3 regions of the Pseudoalteromonas sp. ECSMB14103 genome follow, and region 2 is predicted to be linked to each of the others. Evidence: predicted binding sites of a transcription regulator. Region 2 holds the regulator's gene; each other region holds the start of a gene.

Region 1 (8,019 bases), on a different contig from region 2:
CTTTTAAATTGTCGATTTCTGAAAATATTAAATTAAACTTTTAAATAATCCATAATACCTTCAGCTGCGTTACGGCCTTCAAAAATAGCGGTTACTACTAAATCCGAACCACGCACTATATCGCCACCAGCAAATATTTTAGGGTTAGTTGTTTGATGTGTAAATTCACCTTGCTCTGGTGCGTTAATACCGCCCCAGTGGTTTATTTCTACATCATACTTTTCTAACCAGTCCATTTTGTGTGGCTTGAAACCAAACGCCATAATTACTTGTGTTGCTTCAATAACATGCTCTGAACCGGCGACCTCTTCTGCGCGGCTACGACCATTCGCATCTGGCTCACCCAGCTTAGTTTTAACCATTTTTACGCCTGCAACATGGCCGTTAGCGTCTAGCACAATGCCTTTAGGTTGAACGTTATATGTAAATATAACCCCTTCTTCTTTGGCATTTTTTACTTCACGCTTAGAGCCTGGCATATTTTCTTCATCACGGCGGTACGCACACGTTACTTTTGCAGCACCCTGTCGTATAGACGTTCTTACACAGTCCATCGCAGTATCACCACCTCCTAATACAACGACCTTCTGATTCGCCATATCAATATAAGCTTGATTCGCTTCGTCATAACCCATAACTCGGTTAGTGTTACCGATTAAAAACGGCAGCGCATCGTGAACACCCGGCGCATCTTCATTTTCAAGCCCAGCACGCATACTCTGATACGTACCCACGCCCAAAAATACTGCATCATAGTCGGCTAAAATATCATCCATAGTGATATCTACACCTACTTCAACATTTAGCTTAAATTCTACGCCCATTTCAGTGAAAATCTCACGGCGTTTTTGCATCACTTCTTTCTCTAGCTTGAAAGAAGGAATACCAAATGTAAGTAATCCACCAATTTCTGGGTGACGATCGAACACAACAGGTTTAACACCATTTCGAACTAAAATATCCGCACAACCCAAACCCGCGGGCCCTGCACCAATGATAGCTACTTTTTTATCAGTCCATGTTACGTAAGACATGTCTGGCTTCCAGCCCATTTTAAACGCGGTATCGGTAATATATTTTTCAATGTTACCTATCGTTACCGCGCCAAACTCTTCATCGAGCGTACATGAGCCTTCACACAACCGATCTTGAGGACAAACACGGCCACATACTTCAGGCAAACTGTTTGTTCGATGAGAAAGCTCCGCAGCTTCTAATATACGCCCTGTGCGAATTAGTTTAAGCCACTGTGGAATGTAATTATGTACCGGACATTTCCATTCACAGTATGGGTTACCACAATCCAAGCAACGATCCGCTTGAGAGTTAACCTGATTCTCTGAAAAGGGTTCGTAAATTTCTACAAATGATTTTTTACGTGACGAAATTGGCTTTTTGCGTGGATCTACACGCTGCACGTCTATAAATTGATATACATTTTCGCTCATACTGCCCCCTTATTGCGCCTGAACACGTAGTTCGGCACTACTACGGGCGCGATGCCCGAGTAAACTTTTTACGTCACTTGATTTAGGTTTTACTAATTTAAACATAGGTAAGTAGAGCTCAAAATTAGCTAAAATACTTTCTGCTCTGCATGAGCCTGTTAGCTCTAAATGCTCAGCAATTAATCCACGTAGGTGCTCTTGGTGTGACGTTAACGCTTCTAATGTCACAACTTCGACAAGCTCTGGGTTTATGCGTTTTTCAAAGTCGTTTCGCTCATCTAAAACATAGGCAAAACCACCGGTCATACCCGCCCCAAAGTTAACACCTACATTACCAAGCACACACACAACACCACCGGTCATGTATTCACAGCCATTATCGCCAACGCCTTCAACAACTGCTTGCACGCCTGAATTACGAACTGCGAAGCGCTCACCTGCGCACCCTGCAGCAAACAATTTACCGCCCGTTGCACCGTATAAACAGGTATTACCAATAATCGTAGCTTTATGACTTTCAAATGATGAACCCACTGGCGGACGAATAACTAGCTTACCACCAGCCATGCCTTTACCAACGTAGTCATTAGCGTCACCAACGAGGGTCATCTCAAGGCCACCTGCGTTCCAAACACCAAACGATTGACCAGCCGTGCCATGGAGCTCGATTGCTACCGGGTCAGCCGCCATACCCTGATTTCCATGTTTATCAGCGATGTAGCCAGATAACATTGCACCAACTGAACGGTCTGTATTACAAATTCGGCTAACAAGTGAAATACCACTTGAAGCATCTATCGCTTCTTGCGCTTTTCCTAATAGGCTTTCGTTAAGCTTGCCTAAATAATGTGAGCTATTTGGCGCGCTACAAAATAACGTTTCGCCTGTTGGATTGTTTGGCTGCGCAATAACAGAAGATAAATCTATCTTTTTCTGTTTGGCTGTTTTGCCCTCAATTGCTTCAAGTAAATCAAGACGACCAATTAAATCAGTTAAGTTTGCAACACCTAAGCTTGCCATGATTTCACGCGCTTCTTGTGCAATAAACTTAAAGTAGTTCATCGCCATTTCAGGTAAGCCGTGGTAATGCTTTTGACGAAGTGTTTCGTCTTGCGTTGCAACACCGGTCGCACAGTTATTTAGATGACAAATACGTAGATATTTACACCCTAATGCCACCATAGGACCTGTACCAAAACCAAAGCTTTCAGCACCTAAAATAGCAGCTTTAATAATATCTAAACCTGTTTTTAAACCACCATCTGTTTGCAAACGAATACGATGACGAAGGCCATTTTCTACAAGGGCTTGCTGTGTTTCAGCTAGACCTAGTTCCCATGGGCTGCCTGCATATTTTACTGATGTTAGCGGGCTTGCGCCTGTGCCGCCGTCGTAGCCAGATATAGTAATTAAATCAGCATATGCTTTAGCTACACCTGTTGCTATGGTGCCAACACCTGGTTCCGACACAAGTTTTACTGATACTAGTGCCTTTGGATTTACTTGCTTTAAATCGAAAATTAGCTGAGCAAGATCCTCAATAGAATAAATATCATGATGCGGTGGCGGTGAAATTAACGTCACGCCAGGTACCGAATAGCGAAGTTTAGCAATGTAAGGTGTTACTTTTTCACCCGGAAGTTGCCCGCCTTCACCTGGTTTTGCACCCTGCGCGACTTTGATTTGAATTACATCTGCGCTACGTAAATAATGCGGTGTAACACCAAATCGACCTGAAGCTACTTGCTTAATACGTGAGTTTTTCTCAGTGCCGTAACGAAGTTTATCTTCACCACCTTCACCTGAATTTGAACAACCACCCAGCCGGTTCATTGCAATTGCGAGTGCTTCATGAGCCTCTGGCGATAAAGCACCAATACTCATTGCAGCTGAGTCAAACCGTTTGTAAAGCGCTTCTGCAGGCTCTACATCATCAATACTAATTCCATTTTCTGGTAATTTAAGTGCCAGCATATCGCGTAATGTTGAAATAGGTCGATTGTTAACAAGCTTTGCATACTCGTTGTAATCTCTGTATTCACCAGAGCGAACTGCTACCTGCAGTGTTTGGATTACATCTGGGTTATATGCATGGTACTCACCACCATGTACATATTTAAATAAACCGCCATGGCTAAGTAACTTGCGTTTACTTAAGGCAAGCTTATGTAAGCTTTGTTGATCGTCATCAAAGTCTGTAAAACATGCGCCTTTAATGCGGCTAGCCACACCTTTAAAACACATATCAACAACAGCATCTGATAAACCCACCGCCTCAAATAACATTGAGCAACGGTAAGAAGCGACTGTACTAATGCCCATTTTCGACATTATTTTGTATAAACCTTTGTTTACCGCTTTACGATAAGCAAGGGTTACCTCGCAGTAAGATTTATCGATGATTTTACTGTCGCTCATCGCTACCAACGACTCATACGCTAAGTATGGGTAAATAGCTGTTGCGCCAAAACCAAGTAACACTGCAAATTGATGAGGGTCTCTTACGCTACCCGTTTCAATAATGATGTTTGATTCACAGCGTAAATTGTTATCAACCAAACACTTTTGCACTGCACCTACAGCCATAGCCGCAGGGATAGGTAGGTTTACATCGTCAAAATTACGATCGGTTAAAATAAGCATGATAGAGCCAGCAGCTGCTTTCTCTTTTGCTTTATCGCAAATGCGTTTAACTGCGTTTTCCAAGCCTTCTTCAACAGTGTAAGTAATATCAATTTTACAATAGCTGTAATGCGCTTCATCTGCATTTAGTAGCTGCTGCATGTCTGCATACATTAAAATAGGTGTATCGAATTGTAAGCGCTTAGCGTGGCCTGTAGTTTCGTTAAACACATTTTGTTCGCTACCAATACACGTAGCCAAAGACATAACATGGTTTTCGCGAAGAGGATCAATTGGCGGATTAGTGACTTGTGCAAACTTTTGACGGAAATAATCGTATAGTGAACGATGTCCTTCGCTTAACACAGCAAACGGAGTGTCATCACCCATTGAGCCTGTTGCTTCTTGCCCGTTTTCACCCATTACACGAATAACGCTATCCAACTCTTCATTGGTATAACCAAACATTTTTTGATATTTGGCTAACGTTTCATCGTCAAATGAACGATTGCCTGCATCTTGCTCTTTTAATTCTTCAAAGGGAGTCAAGCGCTTAACATTTTCTTCGAGCCACGACTTATAAGGATGGCGAGATTTTAAATCTTGGTCGATTTCGTCTGAGTGCCAAATTTTCCCCAATTTGGTATCAATTACTAAAAGCTCACCCGGACCCACTCGGCCTTTTTCAACTACTTCATCGGCGGTGTAATCCCAAATGCCCACTTCAGAAGCAAGAGTGATAAAACCATCTTGTGTGATTACATAACGCGCAGGACGAAGACCATTTCGGTCTAAGTTACAGGCTGCAAAGCGGCCATCTGACATAACAATCCCCGCAGGACCGTCCCATGGCTCCATGTGCATAGAGTTAAAGTCATAAAATGCACGTAAATCGTCATCCATAGCACGGTTTTTTTGCCATGCAGGCGGCACAAGCATGCGCATTGCACGGAATAAATCCATGCCACCGGCTAAAAATAGCTCTAGCATGTTATCGAGGCTTGACGAATCTGAGCCTGTTTCATTAACAAACGGCGCTGCGCTTTGTAAATCTGGAATAAGTGGAGACGAAAATTTATACGAGCGAGCACGAGCCCACTGACGGTTACCCTCAATGGTGTTAATTTCACCATTATGCGCTAAATAGCGGAAAGGCTGAGCAAGTGGCCAACGAGGCTGTGTGTTTGTTGAAAAGCGCTGATGAAAAACACAAATCGCGCTGGTCATACGGATATCTGCCAAGTCTAGATAAAAATTAGGTAAATCTGCAGGCATCATAAGGCCTTTATAGATAGTCACTAATCCAGATAAACTTGCAATGTAAAATGATTCATCGTCTGCTAAACGTTTTTCAGCACGACGGCGCGCTACGTATAAGCGACGTTCTAAATCTTTTGAACGCCAACCTTCAGGTGCGCTTACAAAAATTTGCTCAAAGCCCGGTAATTGCTGCACAGCAATTGGGCCTAGCATTGATGGGTCGGTAGGCACTTCGCGCCAGCCTAAAATATTTAGCGTTTCTTTTTCTAATTCTTCGCTAAGAATTTCCTTTGCAGCTTGTGCTAAAACAGGATCTGAATTTAAAAAGATCATGCCTACTGCATAGTTTTTACCAAGGTGCCAATTATGCTCACTTGCAATAGCACGGAAAAAACTATCTGGTTTTTGCAAAAGCAAACCACAGCCATCGCCTGTTTTACCATCAGCAGAAATACCGCCACGGTGTTGCATACGATCCAACCCAGTAATAGCAGTACGAATAAGCCGGTGACTAGCCTGACCATTAACTTGGGCAATTAAGCCAAAGCCACAATTTTCTTTCTCTAATTTCGAGTCGTATAACATAGACCCCTCCCCTTGCTTCACTGTTAGCGTTAATGAACTGCTCGACGATTTGCTAACAGCCGGTCAAAACTAGCCTCTATATCAAATAGAGTCAACAGTAATTTGAATACATATTCACATTCTTGAATATTTCTCACTTCATAGCAAGATTTCTTTTTTATCATTTTTATTAACATTTAGCGGTATTTTCACCGTTATTTTTTCATGACACTGGTGTCAAGTTTAACATTTTGTAAAAACACCTCCAATTTAAAACGCAGTTTACGTAAACGTAAACTTAGATATTAGTGAATAAATATTCAATTGAAGAGATTCGTAAAATGTGGGGATTATGCAAATAATATTACCCCTTTTCATTAACGAATTATAAAAGGGATAAATACAGGTAGAATTATGTTCCTTATTCTTCATTCAGCTTAAAAACTGTAATTTAACCACTCATTACTTTGATTAATTATTCGTAAATAGAAAAATAAAACCAGTCAAAGCTTAAATGTCACCCCCGCTATTTAATCGCCTGAGTAGCTTAGCTTTAAAATACACTTACACTTTGAGTTCACTGTAGTGCCGACGTTACTGGTTTTCTTGTACCCGCAACGCAGTATCTACTCTTTATACATTGCTTTTTATGTGTCCGAAGCGGACACATAAAGTGTCCGCGGACATATTACTTTAATAAATAAATTATTAAGTATAATAATATCAATAGGTTAAATTTTGGCATGCTAATCGTATAGTGTAATTTAGTAATTATTATTTGGAAGAATTATGTTCACTTTAAGCTTATTTTTACTCTCGCCACTAGCCGCTATTTTTGCAGCACTACTTTATGTCATGTTTGAAAAAAATATAAATTCATTTAGTTAGGGTTGAATAATGATTAAAGATACCAGTGCTCAAGACATACAAGTTAAAACACCCGCAAACCGTAAAAAACGTTTTCTTTTAATTATCGCTGTGTTGTTACTTATTATTGCTGCTACTTATGGAGTTATGTCAGGCTCGGATGCAACTAAATCATTTAGCCAAGAAAAGGTGCAAATAGCAAAAGTAGAAATTAAAACGCTTATTCGTGATGTAGCCGCAAGTGGAAAAATTGTTGCCGCCAATGCACCACATATCTACAGCCCAGAGAGAGGCTTTGTAAGCTTGCACGTTAAAGCTGGCGATACAGTTACCAAAGGCGACGAGCTTGCTGTTCTTCATAGCCCTGAACTTAACAATGAATTAAAACAACAACAATCCGTATTACAACGCTTAGAGGGTGAACTTAAAAGGCAACACCTGCAATCAAGAAGAGACACTTTAACCCTTACAAAAACACTCGATATGGCAAGTGTAGAATTAAACGCAGCACAAAGAGAAGATCGCCGCGCAAAACTATCAATTAAAAAGCATTTAATAAGCCAAATAGACCTTGAAAAAGCAATAGACGACTTATCACGTGCTCAGCTTACCTATAAACACGCACAGCAAGAGGTGGCACTTGCTAAAGATACACTCGCATTTGAATTGCAAGCTGCTAAAAGTGATGTAGAGCGTCAGCAGCTGATCGTTGATGAATTACATAGAAAAGTAAATGAGCTGTCAATTCGGGCCACAGTGACAGGCATTGTTGGTAATCTGCTTGTGCAACAAAAAGCAGCCGTCACGCAAAGTCAGCCTCTGATGACACTCGTTGATTTAAGTCATTTTGAAGCACAGTTGCAGGTGCCAGAAAGTTACGCAAACGAACTCGGGTTAGGTATGGACGTAGAGCTTAAATTAGGGAACGAAACAATAATGGGAGTGCTCTCGGCTATATCACCCGAAGTTAATAATCGCGAAGTAACCACACGTGTTCGCTTTACAAGCAACAGCAATAACATTCGCCAAAATCAACGTTTAACCGCGCGTATTTTACTCGACAATCGCCAAAATGTGCTGCAGGTAAAGCGAGGCGCTTTTATGCAACAAGGTGGCATTGTTGCATATAAAATAGACGGAAATTTTGCAAGACGTATACCTATATCCGTAGGAGCCACCAGCATTAACGCGGTAGAAATTTTAAGCGGCTTAAATGAAAACGACGAAATAATAATTTCTAGCTACAACCAATTTAACC
Region 2 (8,019 bases):
ACGAACAATGATGCTACCCGCTAGAACTGATTCGCCACCAAAACGCTTAACACCTAGGCGTTTGCTTTCTGAATCGCGACCGTTACGAGTACTACCAGCTGCTTTTTTATGTGCCATTTCTAAGTACCTCTAATTAAGCGCTAATGCCAGTGATTTTAACTTCAGTGAACCATTGACGGTGGCCCATTTGCTTACGAGAATGCTTACGGCGTCTAAATTTAACAACCTTAATTTTCTCACCGCGACCATGTGAAACAACCTCAGCTGTTATCTTACCACCGTTTACGAACGGTACACCGATCTCGATCTTCTCACCATCAGCAACTAAAAGCACTGAATCAAATTCAACTGCCGCACCAGTTTCAACGTCTAATTTTTCAAGACGAATCGTTTGACCTTCAGTCACACGATGCTGTTTACCACCACTTTGGAAAACCGCGTACATAATTAACTCCGTCTGTGCACCCTCAAATCGGCGCAACTAAAATATTCTTCGATAGGGCGCGAAGTTTACGCTAACGCGAAATAACTAGCAAGCCTATTTTGTAATTAAAATGAATAAAAAGTAGCTGCTTTGAGAGCAATTCAATATTTTCTCTATTTTATATTAATTAAGCCTTTTGCCAAGCGCTTTTTAACTCTTTGCAAAAATAACCCTACTAATAAAATTGCAACCTGCGTCGACCATTATTCAAACTCAAAAACCATCTTTCATCGTCTAGTAATTAAACACATTTGTGATTGAATTAAGCACTTATTAAGCACTTTAGGTAGGTTTTTTAAATCAATCGTCACAAAATATCGAGCTAGTGCGTTTTTTGTTGTACAATCTGCGCCGTTCACACATAAAAATTGGCTCGGAGATCAATGGATATAAAAGCTATCCAGGCGTTAATAGAAAGCGATATGAATGACGTCAATCAACTTATACATGCGCAAATGCGCTCAGATGTGGCGTTAGTAAACCAACTTGGTTTATACATAGTTAATAGCGGCGGTAAACGCGTTCGTCCTATGTTAGCTATTTTAGCTGCCAAAGCGCTAGGATATACTGGTAAAGACCACATTACACTTGCGACCATTGTTGAGTTTATTCACACCGCGACCTTATTACACGACGACGTTGTTGATGAGTCAAACTTACGCCGAGGCACCCCGACGGCTAACGCTGAATTTGGTAATGCTGCTAGCGTATTAGTTGGCGACTTTATATACACGCGCTCATTCCAGTTAATGGTTGGTTTAGGCAAAATGCAAATTATGCAAATACTCGCCGATGCAACCAATATAATTGCTGAAGGTGAAGTGCTGCAACTTATGAATTGCAACGATCCAGACACAACCGAAGCCAGCTACATGCAAGTTATTTACTCTAAAACGGCTAAGCTGTTTGAGGCTGCTACCGGGCTTGCTGCTATTATTACCAATAATGATGAAGCCACGCTCAATGCATTAAACTTATACGGTATGCACTTAGGTACGGCATTTCAGCTTGTTGACGACGTGCTTGATTATAACGCCGATGCAGACCAGCTAGGTAAAAATATAGGCGATGATCTAGCCGAAGGTAAGCCTACCCTACCACTTATATATGCAATGCAACACGGTAATGCGTATCAAACACAGTTAATTCGTGATGCAATTGAGCACAGTAATGGTATGGAACATTTAGAAGAGATTTTATCTACGTTAAAACAAACCAATGCGCTTGAGTTTACAATGCAAAAAGCAGAGCTTGAAGCCGATAAAGCAATTGCTTGCTTAGATTTTTTACCTGAATCTGAATACAAGCACGCATTGGTAAGCTTAGCCCGTATAGCCGTTGACCGTGATCACTAGCCTTAACGAGCCTGTTATTTAACACTAATAGTAAATAACATTCGAGCAACAAAAAAGCCTGCAAATGCAGGCTTTTTTAATGCTCATTCTGGCTATTACGCCATGAAATCAACACCTTCTTTGATGTCTTTTTTCAGTGTCTCAAGCATATCGTTCTTCGCTTTTTCTTCAAATGCGCTTAGCTCGCCGTAAGAAAGAATTTCTTCAACGCCGTTTTTACCTAAACGTACTGGGTGTGCAAAATACTCTGCATCACCATCTTCAACAGCAACGTATGCGTAATCTACAACATCTTCACCTTGTAGGCCTTTAACTAAAGACATACAAAAACGTGCTGCAGCAGCACCCATTGATAATGTAGCTGAACCACCACCTGCTTTAGCATTTACTACTTCAGTACCTGCATTTTGGATACGTGGAGTAAGTGCAGCAACTTCGTCTTCAGTGAAAGTTACGCCTTCAACTTGAGAAAGTAGAGGAAGAATAGTTGTGCCAGAGTGACCACCAATTACTGGTACTTTAACTGTAGCAACGTCTACGCCTTTAAGTTCAGCAACAAATGCTTCTGAACGAATCACGTCAAGCGTAGTAATACCAAATACACGGCTTGCATCGTATGTGCCTGCTTTTTTGAACACTTCAGCCACAATCGGTACTGTGCCGTTTACTGGGTTAGTAATGATACCCACAAGTGCTTTAGGGCAACTAGCTACAATGCCTTCAGCTAGTGTTTTAATGATACCGGCATTTACGTTAAATAAATCTGCACGATCCATACCTGGTTTACGTGGCATACCCGCTGGGATTAAAACAATATCAGCACCGTCAAGCGCTTTGTTTAAATCGTCTGCGCCAAAACCTGCTACTTTAACATCAGTTGGGATGTGTGATAGGTCAACAGCAACACCTGGTACAACTGGTGCAACATCGTAAAGTGATAATTCAGAACCAGCTGGTAAGCCTGTTTTTAATAGTAAAGACAATGCTTGACCGATACCGCCTGCAGCACCTAATACAGCAACTTTCATTGGAATTCTCCGTCATTTGAGGTAGGAAATACTTGTGGCCCTTAAGATAATGAAATTAGCGCCTAAAAACAAATTTATCGGGCCTATTTTGCGATATTTTCGACCATAGTTGTAAACTTTGGTGGTTTATCGCATCAAACTGTCAAGTTGACTAAACAACTGCTGCATAATTATTCATTTTTGTGTAGTATTTACAGCATAAATAACAATAATGAATAAAGACTATGCAACCTCAAGATAAACAAGAAGCATTGGTAAAAGCGTTTAAATCACTTTTAAAAGAAGAAAACTTTGGCTCTCAGGGCGAAATAGTTGATGCGCTTAAAGAGCAAGGCTTTGACAATATAAGCCAGAGTAAAGTGTCACGCATGTTAAGTAAGTTTGGTGCTGTGCGAACCCGCAACGCTAAACAAGAAATGGTTTACTGCCTACCCGCTGAAATGGGAGTGCCGACAGCTAAAAGCCCATTACGCCAGTTAGTCATTGATATTATGCATAATGAAATGATGATCATTATTCGCACCAGTCCAGGCGCTGCGCAGCTTATTGCCCGCTTACTTGACTCGTTAGGAAAGGCCGATGGTGTATTAGGTACTATTGCCGGAGACGATACTATATTTATTGCCCCAGCTAAAATTTCTGAAATAGACGTTACGCTTGAACGAGTACGTATTTTATTTGATACGGTTTAAATTTGCTTTAAAAACCCAACTGAGGGGGCAAAAAAAGCAGACCCCATATCGGCTTGAGTAAAATCAAGCCAATGGTCGTAACACTCCCCCTCCCCTAAACGGCTATTTAATACAGCCTCAAATGCAGTACCAGTACTTGCGCAGCTTATGCATAACATACCTTGCTCATAAACATCGCCATAAGGCATGCTTTGATTCAACAAAAGGGGTTGCCCCTCTTCATCTTTTAACTCACTACGCGTGGCATGACTGGTATTTAGTGCTGGGGTTATAAGCGTATTATCAAGTCGTGTACGGCCCATAATTTGCTCTTGCTCACTGAGCGATAAGTGCTGCCAAACAGTTAAGTCGTGTTTATAGCGCTGAACATGAATATAACTTCCCTGATCTTCAAAACAACCAGGTTTATTAATTAAAGCAGTTGAACGCTTTTTTCTTCCGTGTGGCGTATCACCACCATAAATAAAACCATTAAAATCTCGGCCATCTAAAAAACGAAAGTTACGTATTTGCTCCACCAGCTCGACATCAGGTGCAAAAAGCTTTAAAACTTGCAATGCAAATAAGTGGTTTACGTCTTCTCTGTCTGAACGCACCTGCACAAACAAGTCACACGGCTGAACACTCATTTGGTGATCTGGATGATTTATATTTGGAAAGCTTTGCAGCTCACTAGGAATATACTCAGGAAGAATATGAGGCCAATATTGGGCGCCAATGGCAACAACGCACGACAACATCGACTCTGAAAACTGATCATTAAACTCTTCTTCAATTGCGCTTACTTGTTTTAATTTAGCGCGCAATGATTCGTCTTGACCATCAAACACATTAAAAAATAAATGCAAACCATGCAGGTTTGCTTCAGCACAAATCCCAGATTGCGCTTGCGCCATTGTTATTCCTCAGTTTTACAGATATGTACACAGTGAATCACATTAACTATGATTCAAAAAAATTCACTGTGTGGGGTTTTATTTTTATTATAACCTGCTCATTGATTTCAAATGATTGGCCATATTGCGCTTCAACTTCAAGCGTTTGTTCGGCTATAACAACTTTATAAACATACGCAGAGCCAATAAAGCGACGACTTAATATTGTAGCCCGTTTACTGAGTTTGTCACTTTGACACTCTTGCACAAGTTCAATTTGGTGAGGTCGCACATATAACTCACCACTACATGGATAGCAGCTCGTTTGCATATCTGACTCAACGGTGCCAAAAGGTGTTTTATATTCAGTAGCCGTTAATGCTTCTGCGGATAAGTATATGCCTTGACCTAGAAACTCTGCAACCACCTTTGACCTAGGAGCAGCAAAAAGCTGCTCTGGCGTGCCTTGTTGGGCAATACTACCGCGATCCATAATGGCAAGCGTATCAGAAAAAGCAAAAGCCTCTTCTTTTGAATGGGTAACAAATACCGCTGATACTTGTTGCGCCTTAATAATACGGCGAATATCTGCAATTAATTCAAAACGAACTTGGGTATCTATATTTGAAAACGGCTCATCAAGAAGTAGTAAACTTGGTTTATATGCCAACGCACGGGCAATCGCAACGCGTTGCTGCTGCCCACCAGAAAGCTGGTGAGGAAATCTATCTGCGCAACCTGACAAATGCACTAACTGAAGCATTTCATCCACACGCTGTTGTTTTTCGGATTGGCTCATTTTACATAACCCAAACGCAATGTTATTTGCTACGCTTAGATGAGGAAACAACGCGTAATCTTGAAACATCATACCTATATTTCGGTGCTCTGGTGCAATAAATGTTGACTCATCACTTACCAGCTTGCCATCTATAAATACACTTCCATGCTTGGCCTCAACTAAGCCTGCAATGGCTTTTAATGTGGTGGTTTTACCGCAGCCACTGGCACCAAGCAAGCATACAATCTCATCTTTACCCACGGTTAAGTCTAAGTTTTCGATCACCTTTGTACCGTTATAGTGATAGCTGACACCTTGCAAAATTAAACTACTCATTTAAGTGTGTTGCTCCATAGAACGATTAATAAAATACAAGGGGATAAATCCAACAATAACAATAGATAAAGCAGATATAGAAGCCAGCTCTAACTGCTCATCACTCACGTACTGAAAAACATGCGTTGCCAGGCTTTCAAAGTTAAATGGTCTGAGTAGTAACGCAGCAGGAAGTTCTTTCATGCATTCAATAAAAACGAGTAAGGCAGCAGTCAGTAAGCCTCTTCTTAATAAAGGTAGGTGCACTAAACGCAATGTTTGGCCTTGGCTTTTACCCATAGACTGGCTTGCCATATCAAGTGATGGACTAATACGCACAAAGCTCGACTCTATCGCTCCGTGAGCAATGGCATAAAACCGAACGACATAAGCAATCACAATAGTAAACACACTGCCTGTTAGTAACAAACCTATGTCTAAATTATAAGGCTCTAATACATTATTAATACTACTTTCTAACAGTGTTAGAGGTAATAAAACGGCAATTGCTAATACGGTGCCAGGCAGTGCATAGCCCGTACTCGCTAGTCGCCCAGGAACGAGAGGGTAAGACTGTGTTGTTATACGCTGATAAAAAACAACAAAAACACCTAATGCAATTGTTATTACGCTCACAACGCCTGCCACTTTTAGGCTTTGCCACGCATAATTAAAAAAATCAGCACTCCATGCTTTTTCGAAGTAGGTAATGGCGTAATTAAGTAATACTGCAATCGGGATCACAAAAGATACAAGTAAAACCGTGCCACAAAATGCCGTTGCTAACCAAGCGGACTTTCCCTTTAAAATATAAAGTGCTTCGCTATTTACGCCCGATTGGCGTTCAAATACAGCTTGATTACGACGACTAAAGCGCTCTGCCATAAGCGCTAAAAATAGTAGTAACAGCATGACACCTGATATTTTTGCAGCAGCAGTCAAGGAGTAATAACCAAACCATGTATCGTATACCGCGGTTGTGAGCGTGCTAACAGCAAAATAACTTACTGTTGCAAAATCGGCCATTGTTTCCATACTAATAAGCGCAAGGGCGGCAACAATAGAACCACGAGATAATATAAGACTCACTTTAAAAAAGCTTTTGGTAGGAGAAAGTCCCATTAATTGGCTTGCCTGTACCAATTTAAAAGACTGCTCTCTCAAAGCTGTTTTAAAAATTAAAAATAAATAGGGGTAAAGTACCAAAGCAATCATGACTATTGCACCAGGCAAAGTACGAATATCAAAAAACCAGTAATCACTGGGTGACTGCCAGCCAAACCACTCCCTTAGAGTAATTTGCACTGGCCCTGCGTAATCAAGTAAATCAGTATACACGTAGGCAATAATGTAAGTAGGCATAGCAAGGGGCAGCATGAGCGCCCATTCAAAATGTTTTTTACCGGGAAAGTTACAATAAGCAGTTAACCAACCAAGTGGCAACGCTATAACACTACTGAGTGCACACACACCCAATATAAGTAGTACAGTATTAGAAATGTAATCCCAAAGCACAGTGCCCCAAAGGTGTGTAAAAACCTCTGAGTTGCCTTGTAGCGATTCAAAAAGAAGGAAGAACAACGGGGCCGACAAAACTAAACCTGTCGACCACGCGAATAGCTGCCATTTAGACAGCTTAAATTTATAAGTCATTAAAGATCGAACTTCACCTCATCAATTAACTTAAGCGCTAACGGACGATATTTACTGATCTCATCAAGTGGCAAGCTATCTTCTTTAAAGCTGCCCCATGATGCAACCATACTGGATAATTGCACACCAGGCTTAACTGGGTATTCCATATTAAGCGATGCATACATGTTTTGCGCTTTATTGTCGGTCATATACTCTATGAGTTTCAAGGCATTTTCAGGGTTTTTAGCATATTTAGTGATAACAGCCCCCGAAACATTAATATGTGAACCACGATCAGTTTGATTAGGGAAATTAATGTGTACCGCCTCAGCCCATGTTTTTTGTTCTTTGTCTTGCAACATTTTACCTAAGTAGTAACTATTGCCTAACGCAAGATTACATAGCCCCTCTTTAACGGCTTTAACTTGAGCACGGTCATTGCCTTGTGGTTTACGTGCTAAATTAGCCTTCACGCCTTCAAGCCATGTTTTAGTTTGCGCTTCACCGTGATGAGCAATCATTGAAGCAACTAACCCTAAGTTATACGGATGTTTACCTGAACGAGTACAAATTTGCCCTTTATACTTTGGATCGGCTAGTTCTTCGTAAGTGAGCTTTGGTAATGCACCCAAACGATCTTTTGACGAATATACATTTCGCACGCGTTTTGTTAGCGCGACCCATTGGCCATCTCCATCTCGAAAAGCAGAAGGTACGTTAGCATTTACATTATTGCTATTAATTGTTTGAGTTAAGTTTAAATCTTCTAATTGAATGAGTGCACTAAAATTAGAAGTAAGAACTAAATCAGCTTTACTATGTTTACCTTCGCGTTTTACACGCTCGATTAAGCC
Region 3 (8,019 bases), on a different contig from region 2:
GGTTACCCTGCATGAGCGTCACATTTGCTTTTTCTAACGCATTTACAATGGCTGCATTTTCGACAGATTCAGCTATAAGCAGTAAATCTAATTGGTTAGCAAATGCCGCTATATGCTCAATAAATAAGTAAATGTCGTTATCGTGTATTATCTGTTTTATTAATCCGCCATCTAACTTAATACCGTCAACTTCAAGTTTTAGGACATTTGAAATATTTGAATAACCGCTACCAAAGTCATCAATTATTACCTTAACGCCTTTACTTTTAACCATAGAAATAAATGCTTTAACTTCAGAATAATTTGCAATCGCTTGGGTTTCTATTAACTCTAAAGTGATATTGCTAGGGTGCGGATAGCGCTTAAGCTCGTTTGTGATGAATTCATTTAAGCTTGGGTCTAACATGTCTTGCGCTGTTATATTTAAGCTCCAACAAATGTTCGTTTTTCTAAAGCGGCTAATGCACTGTGAAAATATAGTGCGGGTTAATAACCCGTCCATTCTGGAGCGTGTAACTACATTCAAAAACGCATCGGGTTTTAAAATCTCTCCGCTTGCGGTAACCATTCGCGCCAAACATTCGTACTGCACTATCTGGTTTGTTTTGGTATCTATTATTGGTTGAAAGTAGGGCACAATACGGTTGTTATCAAATGCATCATGCACTTCTTTAGCCATTTCTACATTGTATTGATATTGAGTTTTAACATCGTGAAGTGCTTTAGAATAATTAATAACTGTGTGTCTACCTTGCTTTGCTTGTAGTGCAGCAATATGAGCATTTTCAAGTAATAGCGATTTATTACCCGTCGCAATACCTGCACACAATGTGATGTATATAAATGGATCAGTTAATAAAGGTGTATTGGCATTATAGGTTTCGATTAAATCGTTCAGCTCTTCATAAGGTGTTTCTTTAGGTGATAGCAGCACCAATTTATTGGTGGCTAAGCGGTATAAATGACAGTTGGCAGAACAGCGGCTCTTAAAATGCGTAAGCAAGTTTTTCATTACTTTATCGCCGATTTCGGTGCCGTAAAAGCTATTTATATCTTCAATTTCATTAACCCAGACAACGGCTAACTGCATATGATGACTGTTACTTTTTTTAAGTAAGTATTCCAACGCAATGTGGTTTTCAAACCCTGTACTGGAGTCAGTTGCTAATGAGCGCTTAAGTAAGTAAACATAAATAGCGGCAACAAGGATAGCTATAAAAAAGAAAAAGCTTGCCATAGCAGCTGCTTTAGAGACGCTTTCGCTTAGCTTTTGGTTAAGATCAAGAATCGTAATGTCAGCGCCAGTAAGGTAAGTTTTACCTGTTTTATCGTCAACAAAAGGGATAAATATAGTTTTAAAGTGTCCCCATTGATCGGCCGACACTTCAAATACCGGCTCAGTGGAGTAAAAAGCGCTTATGTTGAGATCGGTTGCTTCTGGGTATATATCTAAATATTGCGTTATTTTGCCATTGTTCATATCGTCTTGCGTATAGCTTGATGCAGTAAAGTACACGCGGTTGTTTTTTAATATCATTGCATATACATATGCCACATCTAGCGCTTGTGCAAACTCAGAAAGTTGCCTGCTTTTGACTTCATAGTCAAAAAAATTAATTTGACCGTTTTGATTCATGGTATTTAGGTAGTCATCACCGAGTATATGCTTAACACTGGCTGCGGCATTAAGAAGGCGCGCATCAACAGATTCCATAATTTCAGCGCGGGTTGTGTGGTAGGTGTAGTAAATATAGACCACTAAGCTGACTAAAAATAAAGCAAAACCAGCCACTAACCAGCTCACTTTCACTCTTCCCTTAAGCATTGCCTGTCCCTTTTTTGTTGTTTTAATGATTATACTTAAAATACAAAATTGCCCAATAAATAATTAGTATTTATTAGATTAAATAAAATTTTAATTAAATTAACACTTTTTTGTCATGCGTGGTGTTGCTTTTAAGGCTTTTAACGAGACATTTTACTTATATTGCAGTACAGTTAGCGCAATTATTTAGAAACACTATTGCTTAACTTACCGCCATATTTGGGCGTTTTTACTAGTTAAACAGGTGTTTTAGCAACACACACACTAGGTATTAAGATGGATCAAAAGCGTTGTGCCGTCGCCTCTAAAGAAAGCCTCAAGCGTATATTTACTGTACCTGAAGCGCCTGACTCAACTTTAAGCAAAATTGAGCTTGAAATATCGAGTAATTTAGCAGGTTTTTTAAACGAAAATATAGCGGCAATCGAAAAACCATTACATGAAATTGAAAAAGACTTTCAAGCTGCGGTGATCCCAGAAAACCCAACGTTTGTATCTGCTTATGCTCAAGACATAATGGAGCAACTTGTTGCTCATTCTGTGCATACGGCTGCACCAAGTTTTATTGGTCATATGACATCAGCTTTACCTCATTTTTTACTGCCACTTTCGAAGTTGATGGTGGGACTAAATCAAAATCTAGTAAAAATTGAGACGTCTAAGGCATTTACCCCCCTTGAGCGACAGGTGTTAGGTATGATGCATCATTTAGCTTATGGCCAAAACGATGCGTTTTACTCTAAATGGATGCACAGCGCTAAAACGTCATTAGGTGCATTTTGCTCTGGTGGTACAGTTGCAAACATTACTGCGCTTTGGATTGCTCGAAATCGTTTGTTAAAAGCCGATGGTGAATTTACCGGTATTGCATCGCAAGGGATTGTGGCAGGTATGCTTCATTATGGATACAGAGGTTTAGCGGTATTAATTTCAGAACGTGGTCATTATTCATTAGGTAAATCGGTTGATTTATTAGGGATAGGGCGCGACAACTTAGTTGGTATTAAAACAACTGATGACAACAAGGTCGATGTAAATGCCATGCGAGACAAAGCCCGCGAGCTTGAGTCTAAAGGCATTAAAGTAATGGCAATTATTGGTGTTGCAGGCACAACCGAAACCGGCAATATTGATCCCCTCAACGAAATGGCTGATTTAGCGCAAGAGATTAACTGTCATTTTCATGTTGATGCTGCTTGGGGTGGGGCAACGTTATTATCTAATACTTATCGTCCTTTGCTCAATGGTATTGAGCGAGCAGACTCAATAACAATTGATGCCCACAAACAAATGTATGTCCCGATGGGCGCAGGTTTAGTGCTGTTTAAAGATCCCGCTGCAACCGATGCAATAGAGCATCATGCTGAGTATATATTGCGTAAGGGCTCTAAAGATTTAGGTAGCCACACACTAGAGGGTAGCCGCCCTGGTATGGCTATGTTAGTGCATGCTTGCTTACGTGTTATTGGCCGTAAAGGCTATGAAATGCTAATCGATCGAAGTATAAAAAAGGCAAAGTATTTTGCTGATTTAATCAAGGCAGACGAAGATTTTGAACTTATTTCAGAGCCTGAGCTATGTTTGCTTACTTATCGCTATGTGCCTAAGCAAATAAAACAAGCGATTGCTGAGGCTGATGAAAAAACACGGATTGATATTTTTGCTTCACTAAATCGTTTTACAGCCAGTATGCAAAAACGCCAGCGTGAATCTGGACGCTCGTTTGTATCGCGTACTCGCTTGACTCCAGCTCAATACGATAATCAACCTACGGTTGTGTTTAGGGTTGTACTGGCTAATCCGCTTACCTCGGGGGTGATTTTAAAAGAGATATTAGCTGAGCAAAAAGAGCTTGCTAAAACAGACCCAGTATTTAAAAAGTATTTAAGCAAATACATGAAATAGTAAATTTAGCATTTATAAAAAAAGACGCTGTTAAGCGTCTTTTTTTATTGCTTAGCTAAAAGCAACAGGCTTTTATAATATTGCTAATGATGTGCTGTGAAGGCTTTATTTTTTCCATTGCTAAAAATTCGTCAGGCTGATGCGCCTGATTAATAGAACCTGGTCCCATAACTATGGTTTCACAACCCAGTTGCTGAATAAAAGGTGCTTCTGTGCAGTAATTAACAGCAATGGCTTTTTGGCCCGCTACCTTTTCAGCTAGTTGAACTAGCGCGCTGTCGGTTCTGCCAGTAAATGCGGGTATTGGGTCATGTAGGTCAATAACACTTACTGAGTTTGGGTATTGCTCGTTTATGTCTTTTGTTGCATCTAGCAGCAGTGCTTGTAGCTCTTGTACGCTCAACCCTGGCAATGGGCGCATATCAATATGCATTTCACAACACCCACATATTCTATTTGCGTTGTCACCACCATGAATATTACCCAAATTTAAAGTAGGATAAGGTATTTCAAAGTGGCTTAGTGAATACTTATTCTTTAATTGCTCTTTTAAGATCAGTAATTTTGAAGTCACTTTATGCATAACTTCAATGGCGTTAAGACCACGTTCGGGATCGGAGCTATGGCCAGAACGACCGACAACTCTTATTGCAGTACTCATATGCCCTTTGTGTGTAAATACTGGTGTCATATCAGTGGGTTCGCCAATAATACAGCGTGCCGGCTTTAAGTTAGGATGTTTGCAAATTTGCTGTGCGCCTGCCATGGTGGTTTCTTCATCTGCAGTGGCAAGTATTAAAATTGGCTGTGTTTGTTGTTTTTCATCTAGTTCGCTTATAGCTTGTAATACGAAAGCAAAAAATCCTTTCATATCAATACTGCCTAGCCCATACAGTTTGTTGTCGAGTTCTGTTAATTTAAACGGATCATGATTCCAGCGGCTGTCATCAAACGGCACTGTGTCGGTATGCCCAGCAAGCATTAAACCACCATCCCCGACGCCACGTTTAGCTAATAAGTTATAACGCCCTTTTTTACCTTCCAGTTCTATTATTTCACAGGTAAAACCGAGCGTTTCACACCAGTGGGCAAGTAACTCGATAACGTTTTTATTACTCATGCATTCGCTGTCTTCAATTGCACTGATAGACGGGGCTGCAATTAATTGCTGGTACATAGAAATAAACGAAGGCAAAGACATAAAAAATTCCAAAATAACTATTCAATTTAATTGCATAACAATATAAAAGTATTTATGATGAATATCAATTCACTTTTTAAGCATAAATATATTAAGTAACACAATGATGATAATGCGACGATAATCAAAATTCATTAACAAAAAAGACTTACTTAGCACCTAAGCTAGTGTAAGCGAACACACAAATAAGTAGTAATAGATTTTAAGATAATGAGTAAATAATGAATGTAGCGATTATTGGCGCAAGTGGATACAGCGGCGCAGAACTAGCAAGCCTTGTGGCTAAACACCCAAATTTAAAACTGTCAGGTAGCTATGTATCTGAAGGAAGCTTAGATAAACACAAATTACTGAGTGATTTATATCCAGAGCACTTAGGTTTACTTGATACTCCTTTACTTCCTCTTACAAAGTCAGCGTTCGACGACATTAATGCGAATGCAGATTACGTATGCCTGTGTACCGACCATAAAGTAAGTGTAGATTTAGCCCCGCAATTTTTAGCGATGGGCAAAAAGGTGTTTGACCTATCGGGTGGTTATCGCCTAGCAAGCAATGATGATTACGTTACTTATTACGGCTTTGAACATAAACACCCTGAGTTATTAGATGAATCGGCCTATGGTTTAGCTGAATGGAATAGCAACGACATTGCAAATGCAAATTTAGTGGCTGTTGCCGGCTGTTATCCTACTGCGGCGCTGAATGCGTTAAAGCCACTACAGCAAGCCGGTTTGTTAAGCGACGACAAAATTATTATTAATGCAGTGTCGGGTGTAACTGGCGCAGGGCGTAAAGCCAGTGTAGGTACTCATTTTTGTGAAGTGTCGCTAGCGCCATATGGTTTATTTAATCATCGCCACGGACCAGAAATAGAGCAACACCTTGGTCATCAGGTTTTATTTACCCCTCATTTAGGGAACTTTGCTCGCGGTATTTTAGAAACCATTTACGTGCAACTAAAACCTAATGTTACAAGTGAGCAAGTGGCTAAGGCCTACAGCGTGCTTGAAAACGAGCCTTTAATCCGCTTGTTAGGTAGTAAGGTCCCGTCAATTAAGGGAGTTGCAAAGCAGCCTTATGTTGATATTGGTTGGCAGCAGCAAGGCTCTCAACTAATTGTTATGGCAGCCATTGATAATTTACTAAAAGGTGCTGCAGGGCAAGCTCTGCAGTGTATTAATTTATCAATGAATTTAGACCACACCACAGGCTTAAAAGGAGCGTTTTAATGGCTAAAAAAACGTGGGTTATTAAGCTTGGCGGCGCTGTACTTAACACTGAAAACGCAGCTCATGCGTTATTTGATGTGTTGTCTAATCAGCCAAGTCATAACTTTGTAATTGTCCATGGTGGCGGGGCATTAGTCGATACATGGTTAAAAGAAGCCGGTTTTGTTAGCGCTAAGCATCAAGGTTTACGTATTAGCCCTGCAGAACAAATGCCCCACATAGTTGGTGCACTTGCAGGTTGTGCAAACAAGCAGTTAATGGCTCAAGCTATTGCTTCTGGCCATAAACCTGTTGGGTTAAGCCTTTACGAAGCAGGCGTAACCGCATCGCAAAAGCTCAAAGCATTGTGCCTAGTAGGAAAGTGCGAAAGTAACAATGACTCTATTATTAACGATTTACTAAACGTCGGGCGCTTACCAATTGTTAGCTCTATAGGTTTTGACGAGCAAGGGCTTTGGTACAACGTTAATGCAGACGAGGCAGCGGCAGCTATCGCCAATAATTTAAATGCAGAGCTTATTTTTATGACTGACGTAGAGGCCGTTCTTGACGCTAATAAGCAGCCATTACATCAATTAGATACAAAACACATTGAGACTTTAATTGCAGAGGGAGTAATTGTGGGCGGGATGGAGGTCAAAGTTAAGACCAGTCTTCACGCTGCCCTACACTTACGACGCGGTGTGTATATTTCCAGCTGGCAAAAGCCAGAAAATTTAACTGCTCTGCTGCAAGGCGAGCATGTCGGAACAAAGATTACACCATAGGGTTACCATGTTAGAGAATTTTTTAACGGGTCTAGAGTTAGACCAACAAGGCGCACTTAATTTATTAAAGCTGGCGCGTGATTTAAAGGCAAAGCCAGAAAAATACAGTCAAGTACTAGCGGGCAAGTCAGTTGTTACGCTATTTGAAAAACAAAGCTTACGTACACGTTTATCGTTTGATATTGGCATTAATCGTTTAGGTGGTCATGCGGTTTATTTAGATCAGCAAAATGGCGCTATGGGTGCACGTGAATCTGTAAAAGATTTTGCACTAAATATTTCTACATGGGCTGACGGTATTGTAGCGCGTGTAAACCAGCACAGCACGTTAACCACATTAGGTGAGTACTCTTCTGTTCCTGTGGTTAATAGCTTGTGTGACTTGTATCACCCGTGCCAAGCATTGGCAGACTTTTTAACGCTTCAAGAAGTACATGGCGATGTGAGCGAGCTTAAAGTAGCTTACCTAGGAGAGGGCAATAATGTAACTCATTCACTTATGTTACTTGCTGCAACACTGGGTACTGATTTTGTGGCAGTAACGCCAAAAGGCAGCTCGCCTGATTCGCAAATTCTTAAAAAGGCCGAGCAAATAGCAGCTATGAATGGCGCATCAGTAATGGTAAGTGACCGTGTAGAAGCGGCGGTTGGCGCAAACGTTGTTTACGCCGATACATGGGTGTCTATGGGCGATGATACGCCTCTTGAGCAAGTTAAAGAAAAATATATGCCTTATCAGTTAAACCAAGCATTGCTAGATCAAACAGGGGCTACTACGGTATTACATTGCCAACCGGCACACCGTGAGTTTGAAATTACCTCTGAGGTAATGGATGGCCCAGCATCAAAAATTATTCAACAAGCAGAAAATCGCATGCATGCGCAAAATGCTCTGCTAGTTACATTACTAAATCCAAATTTTGTTAAGGAACACCTATGAGTTCAATTAAAAAAGTCGTTTTAGCCTATTCAGGTGGTCTAGATACATCGGCTATCGTGCCATGGTTAAAAGAAAATTACGGCTGTGAAGTAATCGCGTTTGTTGCCGATGTAGGCCAAGGCGCAGAAGAGCTTGAAGGCGTTGAAGAA

What was found. Region 2 encodes ArgR, which controls arginine synthesis, uptake and breakdown. Its sites were predicted from a motif close to ANTGAATANNTATTCANT; they were not measured.
Region 1: the regulator ArgR is predicted to act here: its motif matches at 6,017-6,034, upstream of gltB (glutamate synthase large subunit).
Region 3: the regulator ArgR is predicted to act here: its motif matches at 4,988-5,005, upstream of argC (N-acetyl-gamma-glutamyl-phosphate reductase).

The regions. Positions count from the first base shown of each region.
Region 1 is NZ_JWGY01000001.1:1,039,745-1,047,763, reverse strand. Features, by position in the region: gene RF53_RS04925 (FAD-dependent oxidoreductase) at 33-1,448, opposite strand; gene gltB (glutamate synthase large subunit) at 1,458-5,915, opposite strand; gene RF53_RS04915 (efflux RND transporter periplasmic adaptor subunit) at 6,792-8,019, shown strand, end outside.
Region 2 is NZ_JWGY01000008.1:154,912-162,930, reverse strand. Features, by position in the region: gene rpmA (50S ribosomal protein L27) at 1-117, opposite strand, end outside; gene rplU (50S ribosomal protein L21) at 134-445, opposite strand; gene ispB (octaprenyl diphosphate synthase) at 868-1,839, shown strand; gene mdh (malate dehydrogenase) at 1,935-2,867, opposite strand; gene argR (transcriptional regulator ArgR) at 3,092-3,559, shown strand; gene RF53_RS13820 (Dyp-type peroxidase) at 3,556-4,455, opposite strand; gene RF53_RS13815 (ABC transporter ATP-binding protein) at 4,502-5,551, opposite strand; gene RF53_RS13810 (ABC transporter permease) at 5,552-7,183, opposite strand; gene RF53_RS13805 (Fe(3+) ABC transporter substrate-binding protein) at 7,183-8,019, opposite strand, start outside.
Region 3 is NZ_JWGY01000006.1:41,465-49,483, forward strand. Features, by position in the region: gene RF53_RS11185 (EAL domain-containing protein) at 1-1,825, opposite strand, end outside; gene panP (pyridoxal-dependent aspartate 1-decarboxylase PanP) at 2,102-3,730, shown strand; gene argE (acetylornithine deacetylase) at 3,786-4,931, opposite strand; gene argC (N-acetyl-gamma-glutamyl-phosphate reductase) at 5,153-6,163, shown strand; gene argB (acetylglutamate kinase) at 6,163-6,930, shown strand; gene RF53_RS11210 (ornithine carbamoyltransferase) at 6,938-7,870, shown strand; gene RF53_RS11215 (argininosuccinate synthase) at 7,867-8,019, shown strand, end outside.